Regions from separate parts of the Salininema proteolyticum genome, predicted to be linked through region 1. Evidence: riboswitches for the same ligand, from Rfam matches in the RefSeq annotation. Region 1 holds a riboswitch; each other region holds the start of a gene.
The links. A riboswitch is a leader RNA that binds a small molecule or an ion and turns the genes downstream of it on or off. The one in region 1 is predicted to bind cobalamin.
Positions count from the first base shown of each region.

Region 1 (7,028 bases):
CGCACCTCCTACGGCGACATCACGATCCGCCGCACCGAACACCAGTGAAAGGAACAGGCATGACCACCGCCATCGCGGCCGCCGGGCTGCGCAAGTCCTTCGGCGACAAGACCGTCCTGGACGGCATCGACCTGGACATCCCCGCCGGCAGCGTCTTCGCGCTGCTGGGCCCCAACGGCGCCGGCAAGACCACCACCGTCAACATCCTGTCGACGCTCTTGAAGGCCGACGGGGGAAGCGCCTCGGTCCACGGCCACGACCTCGCCTCCGACCCCGGATCCGTCCGCGACTCCATCGGGGTCACCGGCCAGTTCTCCGCGGTCGACGGGCTCATGACCGGTGAGGAGAACCTCCGGCTGATGGCCGACCTCCACCACCTGGACCGCCGCGACGGACGGCGGACCACCGCGGCCCTCCTGGAGAGCTTCGACCTCGTCGACGCGGCGAAGAAGCCCGCGAGCACCTACTCCGGCGGCATGAAGCGCCGACTGGACCTGGCGATGACTCTCGTGGGCTCCCCGAAGACCATCTTCCTCGACGAGCCGACCACCGGCCTCGACCCGCGCAGCCGCCGCACCATGTGGGAGATCGTCCGCCGCCTGGTCGCCGACGGAGTCACGATCTTCCTGACCACCCAGTACCTGGAGGAGGCCGACCAGCTCGCCGACAGGATCGCCGTCCTCGACGGCGGCCGCCTGGTGGCGGAGGGGACCCCGGCCGAGCTCAAGCGCCGTATTCCCGGCGGACACGTCGCCCTGCACTTCGCCGACGAGGCCGCCCTCGAGGCGGCCGCCCGGGCGCTCGACGACGCCACCCGGGGCGGAGACGCGAACACGCTGCGGATTCCCAGCGACGGGAGCATGCCCGCGCTGCGCGCCCTGCTCGACCGCCTCGACGCGGCCTCCATCGAGGTCGACGAACTGTCCATGCACACACCCGACCTGGACGACGTCTTCCTGACGCTGACCGGTCAGCCCCACCTGGAGAAGACACCATGAGCACCAAGGCCCACCCGATCCGCGACTCGGCGACCATGCTGCGCCGCAACCTCGTCCACATCAAGCGCTACCCGTCCATGACGATCCCGCTGCTCGCCACGCCCGTATTGCTGCTGGTGCTGTTCGTCTACGTCTTCGGCAGCACCATGGGCGACGGACTGCCCGGCGCCTCCGGAGGGCGCGCCGACTACCTCGCCTACGTCGTCCCGGGCATCATGCTCATGACCGCCGGGACGGTGGCCCAGGGGACCACGATCTCGGTCTCCAAGGACATGACCGAGGGCATCGTGGCCCGTTTTCGCACCATGTCCATCTCACGGGGCTCCATCCTCACCGGACACGTCCTGGGCTCCACGATCCAGGTGGTCGCCGGCATCGCCGTCATCCTCGGGGTCGCCGCGCTCATGGGATACCGGACGGAGGCCGTCGGCCTCGACTGGCTGGGAGTCCTCGGGAGCACCGCCCTGGTCGGCTTCGCGCTGGCCTGGATCACGACCGCGATGGGCGTCATCAGCAAGACCCTGGAGATGGCCGGCACCATACCGATACCGCTGATGTTCCTGCCAATGCTGGGCAGCGGTTTCGTGCCCACCGACACGATGCCGACGGGACTGCGCTGGTTCGCCGAGTACCAGCCCTTCACCCCGATGACCGAGTCGCTGCGGGGCTTCCTCACCGGACACCCCGACACGGCCGCGACCTGGGCGACCGTCGCCTGGTGCGCGGGGCTGGCCCTCATCGGATACCTCTGGTCGCGCGCCAAGTTCGAGAGCGCGTCGACCGTGGCCTGAATGACTTGACGGGAAACAGGAACGGGTCCGGGCGGCGCGCGGGAGTGCGGGCCGCCCGGACTTTTCGTGTGCGCGAGCGCATGCGGGTCCGCCGGGTTGGAGGACGACCTCGCGAAGATGGACTCTCCGTGTGCACAGGAGTCCGGGGCCGTCGGTGTGCGGTCAGGCGCGGCCCGGGCCGCGGGAGGAGCGGACTCGCAAGTGGAGTGCGGCGGCGATGACCAGCACCCCTGCCGCCGCGAAGGCCCAGCGGACGCCGAGGGCGTGGGCGATCCATCCGGCGAGCAGCGCCCCCAGGGGAAAGAGCGCGGTGGCGACGGTCTTATAGGCCGCGAGGATCCTGCCCCGGAGCTCGTCGGGGATCAGGCGCATCAGCACGGTCATGCTCGCCACGTTCCAAACGCCGGCGGTGAAGCCAAGGATCGCGGCCGCGATGAGCGCGGCGGATACGGACGCGGCGAAGGCGTAAAGGGCGAACCCGCCCACTTTGACCGCGACGGAGAGGACCGCGAGCGTTCCGGCCCCCATACGCTCCAGGAGCCTTCCGGCCAAGTAGTTTCCCTCGATCATCGCGGCGGCGCCCGCCGCGGCTAGGAAACCGTAGGCGGCGGGCGACATTCCGAGCTCGTAAAGCGCCAGGACGGGCAGGACTCCCGTCGACATGCCGGAGGCGAAGTTCGTCATCCCGACGGTGGTCACGAAGGCCGCGACGACCGGAGTCCCTTTGATCCAGGCGAGTCCGGCATGGAGGTCGCGCCTGAGCGGTTCGGCACGGCGTTCCGGCTCTGAGTCCGGGAGCCGGCGGACGAGGTGGGCGGAGCACAGGAAGGCCGCCCCGGTGAACAGGAATGCCGAGGGGCCCTTCCAGGCGAGGAGGGCGGTGGTCGCGGGTGCTCCGGCCAGGCGGCCGATTCCGTTCTGGGCCATGCTGAGGCGGGCGTTGGCCCGGCCTAGGCCGTCGGCTCGGACCAGGGCGGGCACCAGGCTGTTGAGGCAGCTGTCGGAGACCGTCTGCAGGGCGGTCATGGCGAAGGCGCCGATGAACACGGCCGCGAGGGACAGGTGTCCGGTGAAGAGCAGGGTCGCGAGGGCGAACGCCAGGACGGCGCGGACCAGGTCGGCGGTGAGGAAGAGGCGGCGGCGAGAGTGGCGGTCGACGAGCGCGCCGGAGACGAGTCCGAAGAGGACCCACGGGAGGAAGGAGCAGGCGGCGACGGCGGACACGAGGCGGGGGTCGTCGGTGAGACGGGCGGCGAGGAGGGCGAACACGGCCGTGTGGCCGGTGTCTGCGAAGCGGGTGAGTACGGCGGCGCAGGTCAGGCGCCGGAAGGGATCGGAGAGCATGGGGGGACCTGCCGGGAACGCGTGAACGGAGAGGACTGTCGATATGAGGGTATCGACGGCCCTCTCCGACATGGGTGCCGGGACAGGGTGCGACCAACCCACGGCCGTCCGGCGCCAGGGAAGGACTCGAGACAGTGGGATTCCACCCGACGGCCGTACGCCCCTGGGGAGGTCTCTCCGTCCGAGGTGGCGGGGTACCGGGCTCAGCCGGCCGTCAGACGGAAGGCGTAGGCCTTGTAGGGCAGGTCGATCCTCTCCCGGCCCTTGAGGTCGGGGTGGGTGTCGAGGAGCCGTTCCATTCCCTCGTCGAGTTCGGCGCGGCGCTCGGGGGTGCCGTCGATGTAGTAGGAGCGCGAGCGGACCAGTGCGACGAGCCCGCGGCGGGTCACGGGCAGGGCGAAGCGGAAGACGGCGTACTCCTGGTCGGGGAACTGGGGCGCGAAGTAGTCTCCGGCGGTGGCGAGGGGCGCGACGTACTCGGCCGAGGACCAGCCGATGATCTCCGACATGGCGGCGACCCACTCGTACTCCTCGTCGCGAACGTTCCAGACGGGGGCGAAGACGCCGCCTGGCTTGAGGACGCGGCGGAACTCAGTGAGCGCCTTTTCCTTGTCGAACCAGTGGAAGGCCTGTCCGGCGGTGACGGCGTCGAGGGACGCGTCGGCGAAGGGCAGGTCTTCGGCCGGGGCCTCCTCCCCGCGGGCCCCGGGGTGGTTCTCCCGGAGCTTGGCGAGCATGCGCCCGTCGGGTTCGACGGCGGTGACGGTGTGTCCCTCGGCGAGAAGGCCGGCGGTGAGCTTGCCGGTCCCGGCTCCGACGTCGGCGACGGTGAGGGGCTCGGCCCCCAGCATGTACCGGACGGCCTCGGCGGGGTAGGTGGGGCGGATGGAGTCGTAGAGGTCGGCCTCGGTACCGAAGTTCTGGGTCATCGTCGTCCCTCTCCTTTGAGCGGTTCTGGACGGGGTTCCGTCTCCACAATTCTAACAATACGTACGTACTGTTTGCAATAGGAAAATGGACGCGGGCGAAATGAAAAGTCCTTTGAAGACCCCTCGCAGGGGCGCCTAGCTGGTGTTGCGCGAATGGCTCACGTTCGCTCGGGCCGTGGGTTTACAGTGCGCGAGCCGGTGTGTAGAGTGATCTCGACTCTAGATAGCGGTAGTCAGGAACGCGGTGCGAATCCGCGGCGGTCCCGCCACTGTATTCGGGGAGTCTCTCGCTCCGGGCGCCTCAGGCGTCCGATCGGACAGAGAATAGCCACTGGGAGACCGGGAAGGCTGAGCGGGGGACGGCGATCCGATAGCCAGGATACTGACTCGCTGTCCCGATTCTCGGGGACGAGGTATTCCCCGTGGAGGAAACATGACTGCCATCAGCGCTGCGGCGGCTTCGCCCCGCCGAATTCTCATCACCGCCCTCTCCGTCGTCCTCTTCGCGGCCGTCCTGTACGCCGTGGGCTTCGAGCAGGGCACTCTCACCGGCGGCACGCCCTGGCTCCACGAGGCCTTCCACGACGCCCGCCACCTTCTCGGCTTCCCCTGCCACTAAGGGGAGCCATGACGATCACCGACTACCTCCGCCGGGGACTGGCGGCGGGACTGCTCGCTGGGCTCCTCGCGGGCCTCTTCGCCTGGGCGGCCGGGGAACCCGCCGTCCGCGACGCCATCGAACTCGAAGAACAGGCCTCCGAACAGGAGGCCGCGCACGACCATGACGCGGGCTCCGAACAAGAGGCCGGCGCCCACGGACACGACGAAGGGGAACTGGTCTCCCGGCCCGTGCAGGAGGCGATGCTCCCGGTGGCCACCGGCCTGGTGGGCGCCGCCTTCGGCGGCGTCTTCGGCCTCGGCTACGGACTCGCCCGCCGGCGCATGGAGACCGCTGACGAATGGGCGGCCTCCTGGAAGGCCGGCGCCGCCGTCTACGGCACCGTCGTCCTCTTCCCCGCCCTCGCCTACCCGGCCAACCCGCCCGCGGTCGGAGACCCGGGCACCATTGCGAACCGGACCGGCCTGTTCACCCTGTCGCTCGGCATCGGCCTGGCGGCGCTGCTCGTCCTCTGGGCGGTGGCCCGTTTCCTGCGCTCGCAGCACTGGTCGCGGGAGGCCCGCCAAGTCGCCGTGGGCCTCGCCGCCGTGGTGGTTCTGGGCGGCGCGTGGTTCGCGCTGCCCGCGCCCGAATCGGCCGGGGACTTCCCCGTCGACGTCATGTGGAACTTCCGGCTCTCCTCGATGGGCACCCAACTGATCCTGTGGACCGCCCTGACCGCCGTGTTCGCGTGGTTGAACCTGCGCGCCTCGCACAAGGCCGCGGCCGGGACCGAGAAGAAAGCCGAAGCCGCCGCATGAGCCGTCGCTCCACCGTCCACCTGCTCCGGCACGGCCCGACATCGGCGACCCGCCGGAGCCTCTTCGCCGCCGACGAACCGCTCGACGCGAAGGGCCGCGACCTGGTCGCCGACTGGTGCGGAAGGCTGGAGGCCGACCGGGCCGCCTCCTCCCCGCTGCGGCGGTGCCTGGAGACGGCCGAACTGGCCGGGCACGCCGACCCGGTCGTCGACGGCCGGTGGAGCGAGCTCGACTTCGGACAGTGGAAGGGCCTGAGCCTGGCCCGGGCCGCCGAACTTTACCCGGACGACATGAGCCGCTGGCTGGAGGACCCCTTCGGCGTCTCCCCGCCAGGCGGGGAGACCTTCGCGCAGTTGAAGGAGCGGGTCGAGTCCGCGATGCGGGACCTCGCGGCGACCGGCGAGACCACTCTCGTCGTCACCAGCGCCGGACCGATCAAGGCCGCCGTGCTGTCGGTCCTGGAGGCCCCGTCGACGTCCCTGTGGCGCATCGACCCGATGCCCGGGAGCGTCACGACCTTCACCGCGCACGATGGAATCTGGTCGCTCCGCGCGCTCAGCAAGGAGCCCGTGCGATGAGGGCGGCCGGCATCGCGCTCGGCGCCCTCGCCGACGCGCTCTTCGCCGACCCGCGCCGTTTCCACCCCGTGGCCGGATACGGGCAGGCCGCGATGCGGCTCGAACGCGTCCTCTACGCCGACAGCCGGGCCGCCGGCGCGGTCTACACGGCCGTCGCGGTCGGCGTTCCCACGGCTGCGGTCTGGATCCTCCAGCGCCGCGCGAGCGGAGGCTGGACCGTCGTCCTCACCGCCGCCACCGCGTGGGCGGCCCTCGGAGGCCGCTCGCTGTTGCGCGCCGCCGACGGCGTCGACCGTCCCCTGGAGGTCGGTTCGCTCTCCCGGGCCCGCTTCGCGCTGCGCTCTTTGTGCGCCAGGGACGCCGCCGAGCTGGACGGAGACGAGTTGGCGAAGGCGACGGTGGAGTCCTTGGCGGAGAACACCTCCGACGCCGTCGTCGCTCCACTGTGGTGGGTATTCGCGGCGGGACCGGCGGGGATCGCCGCCTACCGCGCGGTCAACACTCTCGACGCGATGGTGGGTTACAAGACGTCCCGCTATCGGAACTTCGGCTGGGCCTCGGCCCGGCTGGACGACCTGGCGAACGTTGTCCCGGCAAGGATCAGCGCCGCCCTGGCCGCCGTCCTGGCACCCGTGGCGGGCGGCAGCACGGCCGAGGGGCTGCGGGTCTGGAGAAGAGACGGGTCCCGACACCCGAGCCCGAACGCGGGCCAGGTGGAGTCGGCCTTCGCCGGCGCCCTGGGCCTGCGGCTCGGCGGGTCGGTCAACTCCTACGGCGACGCCGAGGACTCCCGTCCGGCCATGGGCGACGGAAAGGCCCCGGCGCGAGAGGACATCAAGCGCGCCAGGAAGCTGTCGTGGGCCGTGGGCGCCGCGGCGGCCGGGCTCGCGGTGGCGGGAGCGCTCATGACGAGGAGGCGGAAGCGATGAACCGAGGACTGACGGGAAGCCTGCTCGTGGCCGGAACGAC
Region 1 is NZ_JBHUNX010000001.1:1,525,073-1,532,100, reverse strand. Features, by position in the region: gene ACFTE1_RS07195 (DUF4097 family beta strand repeat-containing protein) at 1-48, shown strand, start outside; gene ACFTE1_RS07190 (ABC transporter ATP-binding protein) at 60-998, shown strand; gene ACFTE1_RS07185 (ABC transporter permease) at 995-1,789, shown strand; gene ACFTE1_RS07180 (MFS transporter) at 1,952-3,133, opposite strand; gene ACFTE1_RS07175 (class I SAM-dependent methyltransferase) at 3,337-4,062, opposite strand; cobalamin riboswitch at 4,246-4,467, shown strand; gene ACFTE1_RS07170 (CbtB domain-containing protein) at 4,496-4,681, shown strand; gene ACFTE1_RS07165 (CbtA family protein) at 4,690-5,481, shown strand; gene ACFTE1_RS07160 (histidine phosphatase family protein) at 5,478-6,059, shown strand; gene ACFTE1_RS07155 (cobalamin biosynthesis protein) at 6,056-6,988, shown strand; gene ACFTE1_RS07150 (cobyric acid synthase) at 6,985-7,028, shown strand, end outside.

Region 2 (7,028 bases), 2.6 Mb from region 1:
TTCACGTCCGCCCCGTCTATGACCAGAAACTGCAGGGCCTCGGGCTCATCGACATGTGAACGGGCCGTCGGAGGGCCACCGGACCGACACGTCGAAACCCCGACTTTCGCCATGTTCACCGTCCCTTCCGGCACCCGCTCACCCCCGTTTCCCCCAATCGAATCGGTTTCTCTTGCCTCGCAATGATTTGGGGTTTGCCTTCGTCGCATTTGGGTGAGATTCTCGACTGGTCGAACCCCATCGATCCCCAGGAGAGACCTTGACGATGAAGAAACGCCTACTGATCGCCCTCGCCGCCGTCGGCGCGATGATCGCGCTCGCCGGCGCACCCGCCACCGCCGTGGAACCGACCCGGTCGACGACTGACTCCTCCGACGTCGCCCCGAATCTCACCCAGTGCTCCTACGAAGTGATCTCCAGCGGACTGAACTTCCGCACTCGGCCCGACACCTCGGCGCCCAGCGAGTTCTACGCCTCGAAGGGATTCACCATCCACGGGTACTGCGAGTCCGTCTCCGGCGGAACCTACACCGACTGCACCGGAGGCAGCAGCACCTACTGGAGGGAGTCCAAGTCCGGGTGGTACTTCGCCCGGGAATGCGTCAAGTTCCTCGGCACCGGCTGGAAATAGCCCGCACAGATGCCCAGGCCATGACACTCCATAGGTGAGATCCGGAGTCCGCCCGCACCGCGGCGGGCTCCTTTGCGTCAGAGCACAAGTATTGAGCGACTTCGCGACATCCGCTAGTCGTACATCGCGAAGACCTTCTCCCGGTTGTCCGCCTCCTTCTGCAGGTAGTCCCGGTACTCCTCCTCGTCGAGCACGATGACCGTCAGGTGCGGGTCGGCCAGGAACTCGAACGTGCGGTTGCCGGCGGGCGGGTTCGGCGCCGTGGCATTGCATGTGAGGTCGGCGGACTTGTTGTAGCCGATCGTCACGGACCCCGCGCAGCCCGAGGAGTCCACCTGCACCCCGTCCCGAGTGACGTCGAAGGTGTACTCGACGATAGCCGCCCCGTCGGCGTTCGAAGCCGAACCGAGATAGGTGATGGTGACCCGCAGGACGAAGGTGCAGGCGGTCGGGGAGCAGACGTTCGGATTGCGCAGTTCCTTGGTGGCCACGTGGATCTTCGGGTCGGCGGCGTTCTCGACCGTCTCCAGCTTCTCCCGGAAGTCGTAGTAGAACTTCTCCCCGCGTTCGCGGGCGATAGGCAGGAGCAGGAAGACGCCGGCCCCGAAGGCGGCGGCCTCGCCGAACTCGATCCGCAAGAGGGAGAGGCCGTCCGAGTCGTCCTCCGCCAAGTAGTACGTGGCGTCTTCGACGGTGACGGGTACGGCGCTGCGGCCGTCGACGTCCACTGTGTCGCCGACCGAGGCGTCCCCGTTCGACAACGCCTCCTCGATCCGAGCGGCGACGGCGGGCGGCGCCAGCACGTCGGACAGGTTGAGCCCCAGGGCGTCGGCGGGCAGCATGAGGGGCATCCCCTCGTACATGCCGGGATCCTCCACCTCTATGCCCAGGCTTCCCCAGGAGCCCGACTCGCTCCAGACGAACTCGTCGCCGTCCATGGCGAGGTAGTCGAACTCCTCGCCGTCCGGAGCGGTGAGGGTCCCCATCGCCTCACCGGTGTTGGTGACCTCGATGTCCACTTCGACAGGCCCCTCGCCGGCGGGGCCGTCGCCGTCCGGGCCGTCCAGGCTCCCGGTGTACTGGATGGCCGGAGAGCCCTCCAATTCCGGGGCCGTGGCTTCGAGCCTCTCGGCATCGTCGCCTCCGGTTCCACTCGTGCACCCGGCGACCAGGGCGCCCACGGTGAGTACGACGAGGGCGGAGGCCGAACGACCGGCCCTCGAAAAATGGAAGGTATTTCTATTTCTCATACTGCTCACTGTATCCGCCTGGTGCCCTAGCACACACCCGGTAAAATGAGGCATGTCGATTACTAGTTCGTTTGCGCGAAACAGCCGCCGGGCACTGGCGGCGGGGGCCGCCGCCACGCTACTCCTCACCGCCGCCGCGTGCGGGGAAGAGGAGAAGGAAGACCCTCCGGAGGAGAAGGCGGGCCCGGAGCAGACCGTCGTCCTCGAGGCCGAGTCCGACTACGGCTTCCCGATGACGATTTCGTATTCAGGACACGCCTTCTCCGACGGAGAGGAGTCCATGGGCTTCGAGTCCGAGCGGGATCTGGCGTCCATGTCCCCGTGGTCGGAGACCTTCGAGCTGAACGGCGACAAGCCATTCGTCACCCTGACCGTGGAAGGCGCCGGCTGCGGCGGCCGCGCCCTCGAAGGAGGCGCCTGCGAGAAGGGCGCCATCCCCGACGAGGAGGAGATCGAGGGAACCGGAACGGTGACCTGCCGAATCACCGTCAACGACGAGGTCGTCGCCGAGGAATCGTACACCTATCCCACGATCATCCCGGTCACGTGCCTCACCAGCGTGGAATGACGCCGATGTTCGAACGGCGGGAGCGGTCAGGTCGACCGGGCGCGCCAGTGCAGGCCGGCGCCCTCCTGCGGCAGCGTCCACGCGTCCTCGCAGGAGACGCAGCGGGGACCGGACCGCCGTCCGTTCTGAACGCTCCATTCACTCCCGGCGTGGACGCGGATCTGCTCGCCGTCGCGGTCGCACCGTGATCGCAGGCTGTGGCAGGAAGGGCACATCGGCGAGGACCGCCGGGTCAGCGAGAACTCGTGCGGGAAAAGCGCGGCGAGGATGCGATCGCACCAGAGCGTCAGGAACCGCTCGAACTCGACGCCGAGGACGGGCTCCGGGTCGACCTTGGCCGCTATGTCGCGCAGCAGCATCGACAGGGCGGTGACCGGAGCGCCCTGCGTCGTGTCCAGAGGAAGACCGACTCGTTCGGCCCACTCCGCCGACTGCGTGTGGAGCGCATGGAACAAGGCGGGTGACAAGTCGGCCGAACGCTCGCCCGCGGACGCGCGGGCAGCTTCGGCCACATTGGAATGCAGAAGGGACAGCAGGGAGGGGGCCCGGCGCCCGATCCCGTCGCGAGGGGCGACCGAGCGGGGACGGGTCAGTTCGTCGAGAGGGCTCGCCGGTTTCTCGGCCATATGACGGTCGCCGGAAGGGGCGCAGTCGTCCACGGTCTTCCTTTCACTGTAAGCCGAACTAAAAGAATGTGCTGGGCGAAATCCGCTGAGGCGGGAGGCGCGACCGCGAGAGGCGGTCACCGTTGCTCCAAACGGGAGAGCTGCCGAAGGGCATCCTCATAGGAAAGACGGTCGGTGCGGCGGAGCCGGTCGACGTCCAGGTGGAGCAGGTAGGGCGAAAGCAGGATCTCCTGGGCGCGCCGATCCTCCCCGTCGCAGAGGGCGCCGGCGGGGACGATCATCTCCCAGCGCGGCGCGAAGGAGCGTCCGAACCCGAGGTCGAGTTCGAGTCCGAGGTCCGCGATCTCGAGGATGGTCAGATGGGTGGTCGCGGCGTCATCGAGGCGCGAGTACGCCGCGGGCCTGATCAGCGCGAGCGGGGTGCCCGCCGTGGGCGGAACGGGCCCGTTGTGCGAGATGAAGAGGTGCGGCGGATCCTCGGCCATGTCCGAGCCCGGCATCCAGTGGTAGCGGTAGGCGAGGGCATGCGGGCGGTCGGACTCGCCCCTGCCGAGGAGCAGGTTGGCGCCGTGGAGGAGTCCAGGATAGTCGCGCACCATCCTGACGGCGTCGGGGTGGCGGCGGATTCCGAAGAGCTCGCGGGCCCTGCGGGCGCGCTGGGACAGGGACTTGCGGGTCTTGATGCCTGCGGTCGACAACGGTCCTCCTTCTCCACCGGGGTGCCACGCGCCACCCGAGTGGAGTGAATTCCCGTATCCCACATCGGTTGACTTGTCCTGTGCTGAGATCTCGTGGAAAGGCCCCTGTGGGGCCTGATTGCCGCCGCGCCCGCCATTCCGGACGACAGGGAAAGGGCATTTGCGTGGAATCCCCGACGTGGCGCCCACGGACCGCCACGGAAATCGACTGTAGCAGTGGCGAAACGACGACGCAAGCCGTCTTCGTATTCGGTCACATTAGCCCAATGTGCCTGACGGCCAGGGGGTTCAGTAGTGATCAGTCCATTACTACTTTTGCGTAGAAAGATATCGAGGCAGGACGGAAAGGCAGTATGGCCGTATGGTTTCCGCCCGATCCCCCAGGGGCCATTCGTAAACCGAGTAACTGTGCTCGTGTCGCGTTTAACACCCGGGAAAGGTTACGGCCCGAAGCCTGTCGACATGCCGACAGACCTTCTATGCGGCGAAGACTGTGTCGCTTCACTCGAACGGGGGATGGAATTCCCTGGATGGAGTCCGGGGTCACCAAGCGTAGAGGAAGCGGCGGCCCCTCATCGGGTCAAATCGCGGAATCTCGTCATCGCGGATGGACGTATGGCGGGCGGCCCCCGCGGCAGCACCGGAATCATTCACCGTCAATGCGCTCCACGAGCTGGGAGATCCCGCCGTCGGGCCGCCAAGGTTCGATAAGCCCCTCGTCCGTCCAGGCTTCCATGAGGTCCCAGACGAGTTCGTGCGCGAGAACCAGGGTCCACTCCCGATGGTCGAGGTCGCCCAGGCCGTCCAAGACCGGTTCCTCCGACAAGGCTTGCGCGATAGGAGCGCAGAGCTCGACCGCGAGGCCGTGGAGCCGGTGCGACGGCCCGATCGCGGGCACGGGGAGCTCGCCGCCCTCGCGCCAACGCCGAATCTCTCCGGAAGCCATGCTCTCGCGAACGGCGGGCACGGTCTCCCGCGTCCAGACTATGACGAGGGTCCGGCCTTCGCGGTGTTCCTCGTTGACTCCGGCCGCTCCCTCACGCGGCGGATACACCGCCCAGAAGGCGCCGTTCCACAACGGCCGCTCCACACTGAGACCCGTGTCCGGCACCGCCCCTTCCCGGCGAAGCCCGTCCCAGAGAAGGCCGTCGACGGCATAGCCGAAGACGACGGGATACACATGATTCGGGAAGCCGTCCTCGCGGAGTTCCTCCGCCATGGCGGCGACGGTGTCCCCCGTCCGGGCCGCGAGCTCCCTGGCCATCTCCCCCGAGCGACTCCGGACGCGGCCCGTCGCGTCGCCTCCGATAACGGGGAAGGACACCTTGAAGCGGTCCCCGTCACGGTGGACCAGGCGGTAGAGCTCGAAGAGCCGCAGACGGCTCTCCACCGCCGTGAACCCCCTTCGGCGGAGGTCCTCCGCCGTGCTCCAGTACCTCAGGGCGTTGAGGAGGACGCCGTTGCCGTCCATCCCCACGACATCGTGCGGGGTGCTCCTGGCCCCGAGGGCGAAGGCGTGCAAGCCCCACTGGGAGAGGTCTTCAGGCTCCATGGCCCCATTCTCTCAGCAGGGCACGACATCAGCCCTTGCGGGAGTCGCGGATCTCCGCGCGCTTGGCCAGTCGGTGGCGACGCCGGATCTCCGCCTCGTTGAAACGGCGCTCGTCATCGCCGGTCTCGAGCGTCACCGGCGGCACCCGGCGCGGTTTGCCGGCCTCGTCCACGGCCACCATGACCAGATAGGCGGTGGCGACGTGGACCGGCGGCACCGAGGAGTCCCAACGGTCGGCCGTCACCTGGACGCCGACTTCCATGGACGTCTCGCCCGCCCAGTTCAGCCGGGCGTTGAGGTGGACGATGTCGCCGACGCGCACCGGCGCCAGGAAGGCCATCTCGTCCATGGTCGCGGTCACCGCGTAACCCCCGGAGTGGCGGGCGGAGACCACCCCGGCGGCGGAGTCGACCAGCTTCATGATGATCCCGCCGTGCACAGTGCCCATCAGGTTGGTCTCGTGGTCGCTCATGATCTGCGAGAGTGTCAGCTCTGATTCGCGGACAGGCTTCGCCGCGAGCGTGTCGATGGAGGTCAACTTGCTTCCCCTCGAAGTAGTCGTCAGGCGTACGGGATCTCCGCACGCACCGGCGGCAGGTCTTCGGGCTCGCGGGCGCCTGCACGAAGCAGTCCTACTGTCCGCCGCTTCCCGGGCTTCAGCCCAGTGCCTCTGGCGGAGGTCGTTCCCGCTGACCGCTGCGGGGGCAGCTCCGGATTCCCACCGGATTCCCTCTTTCAGTCCGTCGTCGGACCGCCGGTGGCTCCGAGTCTATCCAGGCGGGCGGGGAGGGACAATATGACGTTCGTCGGTCGCGCGGGCCGGGGCGCCCCGCAGAGCGCGCTGGGAACGGGAGGTCTCGGTCTGCCGTCCGGGCGGATCGGCCGGCGCGAACGGTTGAAATTCGCTCGGACACGCGTCGCCTCCCACCACTGCCGGACTTTGTGGACCAGAATCGGGAGGTATGAGTCGCATTCTGATCGCTCTGACCTCTGTCCTGGCCACGGTCCTCATCGCCTCGCCCGCGTCCGCGGCCGAGGAGGCGCCCCGCGCGAGCGCGTCGTTCAACGGGGAGGTCCTCCAGGTCGCCTACGCGGGAGACCGGGTCTTCGCCGCCGGAGAGTTCACCCACGGCCTGGACACCGACGGCGTGTACCGCCGCCGCGACCACCTCGCGGCCGTGTCCGCCGCGACAGGCCGCCTCCTGCCCTTCCGCGCCGACATCGACGGCACCGTGCACGAGGTCGCCGCCACCGGCGACCACCTCTACATCGGCGGGCAATTCCGCCGGATCGACGGGCACTACCTGCCCAAGGCCGCGCGGTTCGACCTGGCCACCGGCGAGGTCGACACGGGCTGGCGGCCCCGCCCTTCGGGGGCGGTGTTCGCGATCGAGCCGGCCGGCGACACGGTCTACCTGGGCGGCCGGTTCGGCCAGGTCGCGGGCGAGCCGTCCCCGAGACTGGCCGCGGTGTCGGCCGACTCGGGCGCGCCCGTGGAGGCGTTCACGCCGTCGGTGGAGGACGGGGCGATCCGCGACCTCGCCTCGGACGGCGATCGCCTCTACGCCGTGGGCGCGTTCCGGTCCGTCGACGGGGACTCCTCGCTGCGGCACTTCGCCGCCGTCGACCGGGAGACCGGGCGGGCCGACGGTTCCTTCCGTCCGGGCCTGACGGCCCTCGCGTACCAGTTGACCGTCCATGAG
Region 2 is NZ_JBHUNX010000001.1:4,080,641-4,087,668, forward strand. Features, by position in the region: gene ACFTE1_RS18800 (hypothetical protein) at 1-59, shown strand, start outside; gene ACFTE1_RS18805 (hypothetical protein) at 266-631, shown strand; gene ACFTE1_RS18810 (hypothetical protein) at 745-1,881, opposite strand; gene ACFTE1_RS18815 (hypothetical protein) at 1,934-2,449, shown strand; gene ACFTE1_RS18820 (hypothetical protein) at 2,476-3,108, opposite strand; gene ACFTE1_RS18825 (hypothetical protein) at 3,192-3,773, opposite strand; gene ACFTE1_RS18830 (hypothetical protein) at 4,420-5,325, opposite strand; gene ACFTE1_RS18835 (acyl-CoA thioesterase) at 5,354-5,797, opposite strand; cobalamin riboswitch at 5,901-6,096, opposite strand; gene ACFTE1_RS18840 (hypothetical protein) at 6,288-7,028, shown strand, end outside.
Region 2: it holds a riboswitch for cobalamin, as region 1 does, so the genes downstream of both, ACFTE1_RS18835 (acyl-CoA thioesterase) here and ACFTE1_RS07170 (CbtB domain-containing protein) in region 1, are expected to answer to the same signal.

Region 3 (7,028 bases), 620 kb from region 1:
GGACTGGGCGGGGTCGAACTCGATGGAGTAGACGTTGGGGAGGTCGACGCGGCCGTCGACGAGCGCGAACCGGGTCTCGGGATTGGCCTCGGCGACGGCCTCGAGGTCCTCGGCCATGAGCGCTCCCACGCCGACGATGAGTTCGCAGTCGTCGTTGACGAGCTGCTCGAGGTTGGGCCGGAAGTCCTCCTCGGACTCGGAGGCCGCGTAGTCGACCTCGATCTGGGAGTTGCCGTAGGCGGCCTGCTGGAATCCGTTCCAGGCGGCCTCGTTGAAGCTGCGGTCGTCGACCTCGCCGGAGTCGGTGACCATGCAGGCGTCGAAGTCGGCGCCGGCGGAGGCCCGGTCCTCGTCGCCGGACCCGCAGGCGGCGAGGCCGAGCACGGCCACCGCGGCGATGCCGCCGAGCCGCTTGAGGGGAAGGTCTTCGGCGGGGGTGCGTGTTGCGGAGATCGGGTAGAATGGAAGGTTGTTCCTGGTCGACATGAGGCAATATTCGTCCCATGATAGGCCTTGCCGCACCCTTTGTAATGAAATCGTTATCGCGCCCGCCTGTGACCTTGAGCAGGTATTATGGTGTTCGCCACCAAGTCCCGGGCACTGGGCCGACACGCTGAGTCATCCCCACAGCTATTCCGCGCCAAGGGATTCCACAACCACGACGGATACGCGGTATCGCCGGGGCCGCCCCGATTGCAATGGCGTAACGAACCGGCCTAGGACCCCAAAATTCATGGGATGAATATGGCATGCTGGACACATGCCTACACCGCATATTTCCGCCGCCAAGGGCGAGATCTCCGACACCGTACTTCTTCCGGGCGACCCGTTGCGCGCCAAGTGGATCGCAGAGACCTACCTGGAGAATCCGGTGTGCTACACCGAGGTCCGCAACATGTTCGGCTACACCGGAACCTACAAGGGACGGCCCGTGTCCATCCAGGGCACCGGCATGGGCCAGCCGTCCGCCGCGATCTACACCCACGAGCTGATGGACTACTACGACGTCCGCACCGTCATCCGGGTCGGCTCCGCGGGAGCGGTCCACGAGGACATCGAACTGCGCGACGTCGTCGCCGGCATCGGCGCCACGACCAACTCGAGCATGAACCGCATCCGGTTCCAGAACGTCGTCGACTACGCCCCGGTCGCCGACTACGGCCTCCTCAAGGCCGCCGACCGGGCCGCCGCCGAGGCGGGCATCGACCTGCGGGTCGGCCAGCTCTACAGCTCCGACACCTTCTACACCGACGCGCCTGAGATCGAGGCCCTGCTGTCGGACTACGGCATCCTGGCCATCGAGATGGAGGCCGCCGCCATCTACACCCTCGCGGCCAAGTTCAAGGCCCGCGCACTGGCGATCTGCACCATCTCCGACCACATCATCAAGGGAACCGCGCTGCCCTCGCAGGAGCGCCAGGAGTCCTTCGGCGACATGGTCGAGATCGCCCTGAACGCGGCCGTCCAGAGCTAGAGGCTCCGGACCGCACGACACCGCCGGGGCCCGCTACACGCGATGTAGCGGGCCCCGATAGCGCCTCCTCCGTGAACACCCCGAACCACGGAGGAGGAGACATGGCCGAGAACGCCATCACGACCAGGGGGCTGGTCAAACATTTCGCCGCCAAGGGCGGCGACACCGTCCGGGCCGTCGACGGCGTCGACCTCGACGTCCCCGCCGGCACCGTCTACGGGGTGCTCGGCCCCAACGGCGCGGGCAAGACCACGACCGTCCGCCTGCTGGCCACCCTCCTGAGCCCCGACGCCGGAGAGGCGACCGTCTTCGGACACGACATCGTCGCCGACCCCGCCGCAGTCCGCACCCGCATCAGCCTCACCGGCCAGTACGCGTCGCTCGACGAGGACCTCACCGGCAACGAGAACCTGGTCCTGCTCTGCCGCCTCGCCGGATACGCCAAGCCCGCCGCCCGCCGCCGCGCCGGAGACCTGCTCGACGCCTTCCGCCTGACCGACGCGTCGGGCAAGCTCGTCAAGACCTACTCCGGCGGCATGCGCCGCCGCCTCGACATCGCCGCCTCCCTCGTCAACACGCCCGAGCTGCTCTTCCTGGACGAGCCGACCACCGGCCTCGACCCGCGCAGCCGCAACCAGGTCTGGGACATAGTGAGGACCATCGTGGACGGCGGCACCACGGTCCTGCTCACCACGCAGTACCTGGAGGAGGCCGACCAGCTGGCCGGCCGCATCGCCGTCATCGACCACGGCCGGGTCATCGCCGAGGGAACGCCCGGCGAGCTCAAGTCCAGCGTCGGGGCCGGCGAGATCCACCTGCGGCTCACTGACCCCGGCCAGCGCGACGAGGCCGCCCGCGTGCTCGGCGCGATCCTGCCCGGCCCCGTCCAGTACGACGACGACCCGCTGGCCCTCACCGCCCTCCTGAGCTCCGGCAGCACCGCTTCCCAAGGCGCCGACGTGCTCACCGCCCTCGCGACCGCCGGCGTCGGCGTCGGCGACCTCTCCGTCGGGCAGCCCAGCCTCGACGAGGTGTTCCTCCAGCTCACCGACACCGCCGACACCAAGGAGAACCGATGACCACCACGGCCGAGAAGACGGCGGCCCCCGCCCTCTCCGACACGCCGCAGCGCGCCGAGATCCGCGCGCTCCTGGCCGGATCCGAACAGGACACCGACCCCACCGCGTGGGGCTCGGTCCGCGCCTTCACCTGGCGGGCCCTGCTGCGCATCAAGCACGTCCCGGCCCAGCTGGTGGACGTGACCATCTGGCCGGTGGTCATGCTCGTCCTCTTCACACTCATGTTCGGCGGCGCCATCGCCGGCACCACCGGCGACTACATCCAGTACCTGCTGCCGGGCATGCTCGTGATGACGATCGTCATGATCACCATGTACACCGGGATCTCGGTGGCCAACGACAACTCCAAGGGCGTGTCCGACCGCTTCCGCACCCTGCCGATCTGGCGCCCGGCCCCCATGGTCGGATTCCTCCTGGCCGACGCCGTCCGCTACACGGTCGCGGGCGCCTTCATGCTCGTGACCGGCCTGATCATGGGCTACCGCCCCGAGGGCGGGGCGGGCGGAGTCCTGCTCGGCACCGCGGTCGTCCTCGCCTTCTCGTTCTGCGTCTCGTGGATCTGGACGTGGATCGGGCTCATCGTGAGCAACGAGAAGACCGTCATGTCCATCTCGACGACGGTCCTCTTCCCGCTGACCTTCCTCTCCAGCATCATGGTCGACCCCTCGACCATGCCCTCCTGGCTGGAGCCGGTCGTGGCCAACACCCCGATCAGCAATCTGGCCGACTCGGTGCGCGGATTCTTCACCGGAGAGTTCGACGCGACGGCCACCCTGCTGACCGCCGCCTGGTCGGCGGCCCTGCTGGTCGTCTTCGGCTCCCTGACCCTGCGCGCCTACAACCGCAGCTAGCGGTCGCCCGCCCGAGGAAACCGGGACTGAGGGACCTCACAGGGGCGGGACACCGGTGTCCCGCCCCTGTGAGGTCCCTTCTACGCTGAGGGTGCCGCGGTGACGGGAATCCGGTGCGAATCCGGAACAGTCCTCGCTACTGTGAGCGGGTGCGGCTCCACCTCAGGCCACTGGGACTCGGTCCCGGGAAGGCGGTGGAGCCGGGAGGGCAGGCCCTCCGGCCCGCGAGTCAGGAGACCGGCCGCGGAGACCGGAAACCACGAGGCATGGAGAGACCCTTGACCAAGACCCGTACCCGCCCCCTGCTCACCGCGCGCCCATTGAGGCTCCGCGCGATTCCCGGCGCCGCGGCCGCACTGGCGCTGCTGGCGCTGACCGCCTGCTCCGACTCCGAACCCGGCGGGTCCACCCACGCCGCGGCCGCCGTCGACAACTGCGGCTTCGACGTCTCCGTCGACTCCCCGCCCGAACGCGCCATCACCATGAACCAGGCCGCCACCGAGATCATGCTCGCCCTCGGCCTCGAGGACCGCATGGTCGGCACGGCCTATATGGACGACGAGATCCATCCCGACCTGGCCGAGGCCTACGAGAGCGTCCCCGTCCTCTCCGAGGCCTACCCCTCCAAGGAGTCCGTCTACGACAAGGAGCCGGACTTCGTCTACGGCTCCTACCCCTCCGCCTTCGAGGACGAGGCCGCCGGTGGCCGCGACGAGCTCGACGGGCTCGGCATCGCCTCCTACCTCTCCCCCGCCGGCTGCGCCGAGGAGGAGACCTCACTGGACGACGTCCGCACCGAGATCCTCCAGATCGCCGACGTCTTCGGCGTGCCCGAGCGCGGCGAGGAGCTCGTCGCCGAACAGGAGGCGACCGTGGCGGAGGCCGCCGAGTCCCTGAAGGACGCCGATCTGTCGGTCATGTGGTGGGACAACGCCACCGACGTCCCCTCGGTCGGCGCCTGCTGCGGCGCTCCGGCCGCGATCATGGACGAGCTGGGCGTGGACAACGCCTTCGGCGACGTGGAGGGCAAATGGGGCGACGTCACGTGGGAGTCGGTCGTGGACCGCGACCCCGACGTGATCGTGGTGGTCGACGCCGAGTGGTCCCCCGCCGCCGAGAAGATCGAGCACCTGGAGTCCGACCCGGCCCTGCGGAGTCTGGACGCGGTGAAGGAGGGGCGCGTCGTCTCGATTCCGTTCTCCGCCACCACTCCGGGTTTCCGCAACGCGCAGGCCGTAGCCGACCTGAGCGCCTCCATCGGCGCGGCCGTGGAATAAGCCGTGGCGGTGGCACCCGTCAAGCGGGGTGCTCCCGGCCGCGGCTGGGTCCACTTCGCACTCGCGGCGGTCCTGCTCCTGACCGTCTCCCAGGCCGTCGCCATAGGCCCGGCCTCCCTCACCCTGTCCGAGGTCTGGTCCTCGGCGGCCGACGGCGTCGGCCTGCGCTCGTGGGGATCGACGGCGCTGCAGGCCCACATCGTCTGGGAGCTGCGGCTGCCGCGCGTCTTCACCGCCGGGATCGTCGGGGCCGGGCTGTCCCTGGTCGGCGCCGTCATGCAGAGCCTGACGCGCAACCCCATGGCCGACCCCTACCTCTTCGGCGTGTCCTCCGGGGCGACGCTCGGCGCGGTCTTGGTGCTGGTGGCCGGGGTCGGTTCGGGGACCCTGGCGCTGACGGCCGGAGCCTTCATCGGCGCGATGGCCGTCTTCGCCCTGGTCGTGCTGTTCTCGACCCGGCGGGGAGCGCTCGCGCCGGGCCGGATGATCCTGGCGGGCATAGCGTTGAGCCAGTTCTGCGGCTCCATCACGTCCTTCGTCATCGTGTGGGTGGGCGACCCGCAGCGGACCCAGTCGGTGACCTACTGGCTCTCCGGCTCCATGGCACGCGCGCGCTGGGACTCCCTGGCGGCGGTGGCCGTGGTGTTCTTCGTGGTCGCGGCCGTGTTCCTGTCGCATTCGCGGTCGCTCAACGCCTTCGCGTTCGGGGAGCAGACGGCCGTGGCCCTGGGCGTGTCGGTGAACCGGACGCGCTGGGTGCTGATGGCCCTGGGCGCGCTGCTGACGGCCTCGCTGGTGTCGGTCTCCGGGGCGATCGGCTTCGTGGGGTTGATCCTGCCGCACGCCGTGCGGTTCCTGACCGGGCCCGACGAGCGGCGCCTGCTGCCCGCCGCGGCGATGGCCGGGGCGGTCTTCATGATCTGGGTGGACACCCTGGCGCGCACGGTCTTCGAGCCGCGCGAGATCCCGGTCGGCATCCTCACCGCGGCGGTGGGCGTGCCGGTGTTCATCGTGCTCATGCTGCGGCGCTTCCGCGAGGGCGACACCGTTTAGCGGAGAGCCCGGCGGCGGCCGGGCGTTCGGGCTCCAGCGCGCCGGGGGTCGGGACCGCGGGCGCGACGTCGTCGGGAGGGCGCGTTCACAGCCTCCAGGACGTCGGTTCGTCCGGCTCGTAGACGCACCGCGCCCCGGTCCGCACCGACTCCCTCAAGTGGATTCCCAGGTCGGGATGGAGCGACTCGATCTTCCTGACCGCGTTGCGGATCCTATTGGTGACGGTCTTGCGGGCGCGTTCGGCCGCGTCGCCGAGGCGGCGGCTGCGGCCGCCCAGCCCGGTGGCCTGTTTGAGGAAGCCGACCAGATCGCGCCGTTCCCGCTCCAGCCTCGCCGCCTTGCCCCTGTCCCCGGAGAGGGCCGCGGCGTCGATGGCCTCGTCGAGTTCCTCCAGCCGACGCCGGTACTCGCGCCGGGCCCTCTCGTCGAGGACGTCGTCGCCGCCCATCGACGCCGCCTGGACGGCCTCGGCGCCGCCCGCGGGATTGAGCAGGCGCGTCGCCGCGACAGCGTGTCCCGGGCGCCCCAGGAGGTGGTGGAGGTCGCGCAGGCCCTTGCTGTCGGGGACGTGCACGGTCGTTCCGGCGTACTCGAGCGCCCACATGCCGTGCTCCGTGCGGAAGGAGTTCTCCGCGAGCCCCTCACGGCCGGGGTCTTCGAGGGCGGAGAGCCGGGCGCGGACGGCGACCTCCCAGACGGGTATCTCCATGGCCCGGGCCGAGGCGAGGGCCTCTTCCAGGCGACCGCGTGCGGAGTCCGCGTCCCCGAGGACCGCGTCGAGCTCGGCGAGCCAGTAGAGCACCGGTCCGTGGACCGAGATGCCCCAGATGCCGGTGAGCCATTCCTTCTCGTAGGGCAGGAGCCCCTCCCTCAGCCGGCGGGCCCAGTCGAGGTCCTCCTCGGCCACCGCGACGCGCACGGCGAGTTCGATCCACAGCGCCTGCGCGGAGAGGTTGGCCGAGTCCTTGGGCATGGCGTCGAGGCGGGCGCGGGCCGTCGCGCTGTCGCCGCGGTCCATGGCGTCGGTGCCCTGGATGAAGTTCCGCATGGTGTTCGCGACCAGCGGGTGCCATTCCACGCCTTCGATGTCCGTGGGAAGCCCCTCGGCCCGGTCGAGCGTCCAGGAGAGGTAGTGGTGGAAGGTCGCGCCGAACATCGGCTCGTCGGTGTCGGCCGCCGCGGCCTCGGCCATGTGGTGCCGGGCCGTCGCGTAGTCCCCGTCCAGATAGGCGGCGATGAGCATGTCGACGTGGTAGGAGACCATCCAGCCTCCTCCGGCGCTCTCCAGGACGAG
Region 3 is NZ_JBHUNX010000001.1:905,521-912,548, reverse strand. Features, by position in the region: gene ACFTE1_RS04350 (BMP family lipoprotein) at 1-486, opposite strand, end outside; gene deoD (purine-nucleoside phosphorylase) at 761-1,474, shown strand; gene ACFTE1_RS04340 (ATP-binding cassette domain-containing protein) at 1,576-2,553, shown strand; gene ACFTE1_RS04335 (ABC transporter permease) at 2,550-3,404, shown strand; cobalamin riboswitch at 3,485-3,664, shown strand; gene ACFTE1_RS04330 (ABC transporter substrate-binding protein) at 3,683-4,681, shown strand; gene ACFTE1_RS04325 (FecCD family ABC transporter permease) at 4,685-5,734, shown strand; gene ACFTE1_RS04320 (ATP-binding protein) at 5,820-7,028, opposite strand, start outside.
Region 3: it holds a riboswitch for cobalamin, as region 1 does, so the genes downstream of both, ACFTE1_RS04330 (ABC transporter substrate-binding protein) here and ACFTE1_RS07170 (CbtB domain-containing protein) in region 1, are expected to answer to the same signal.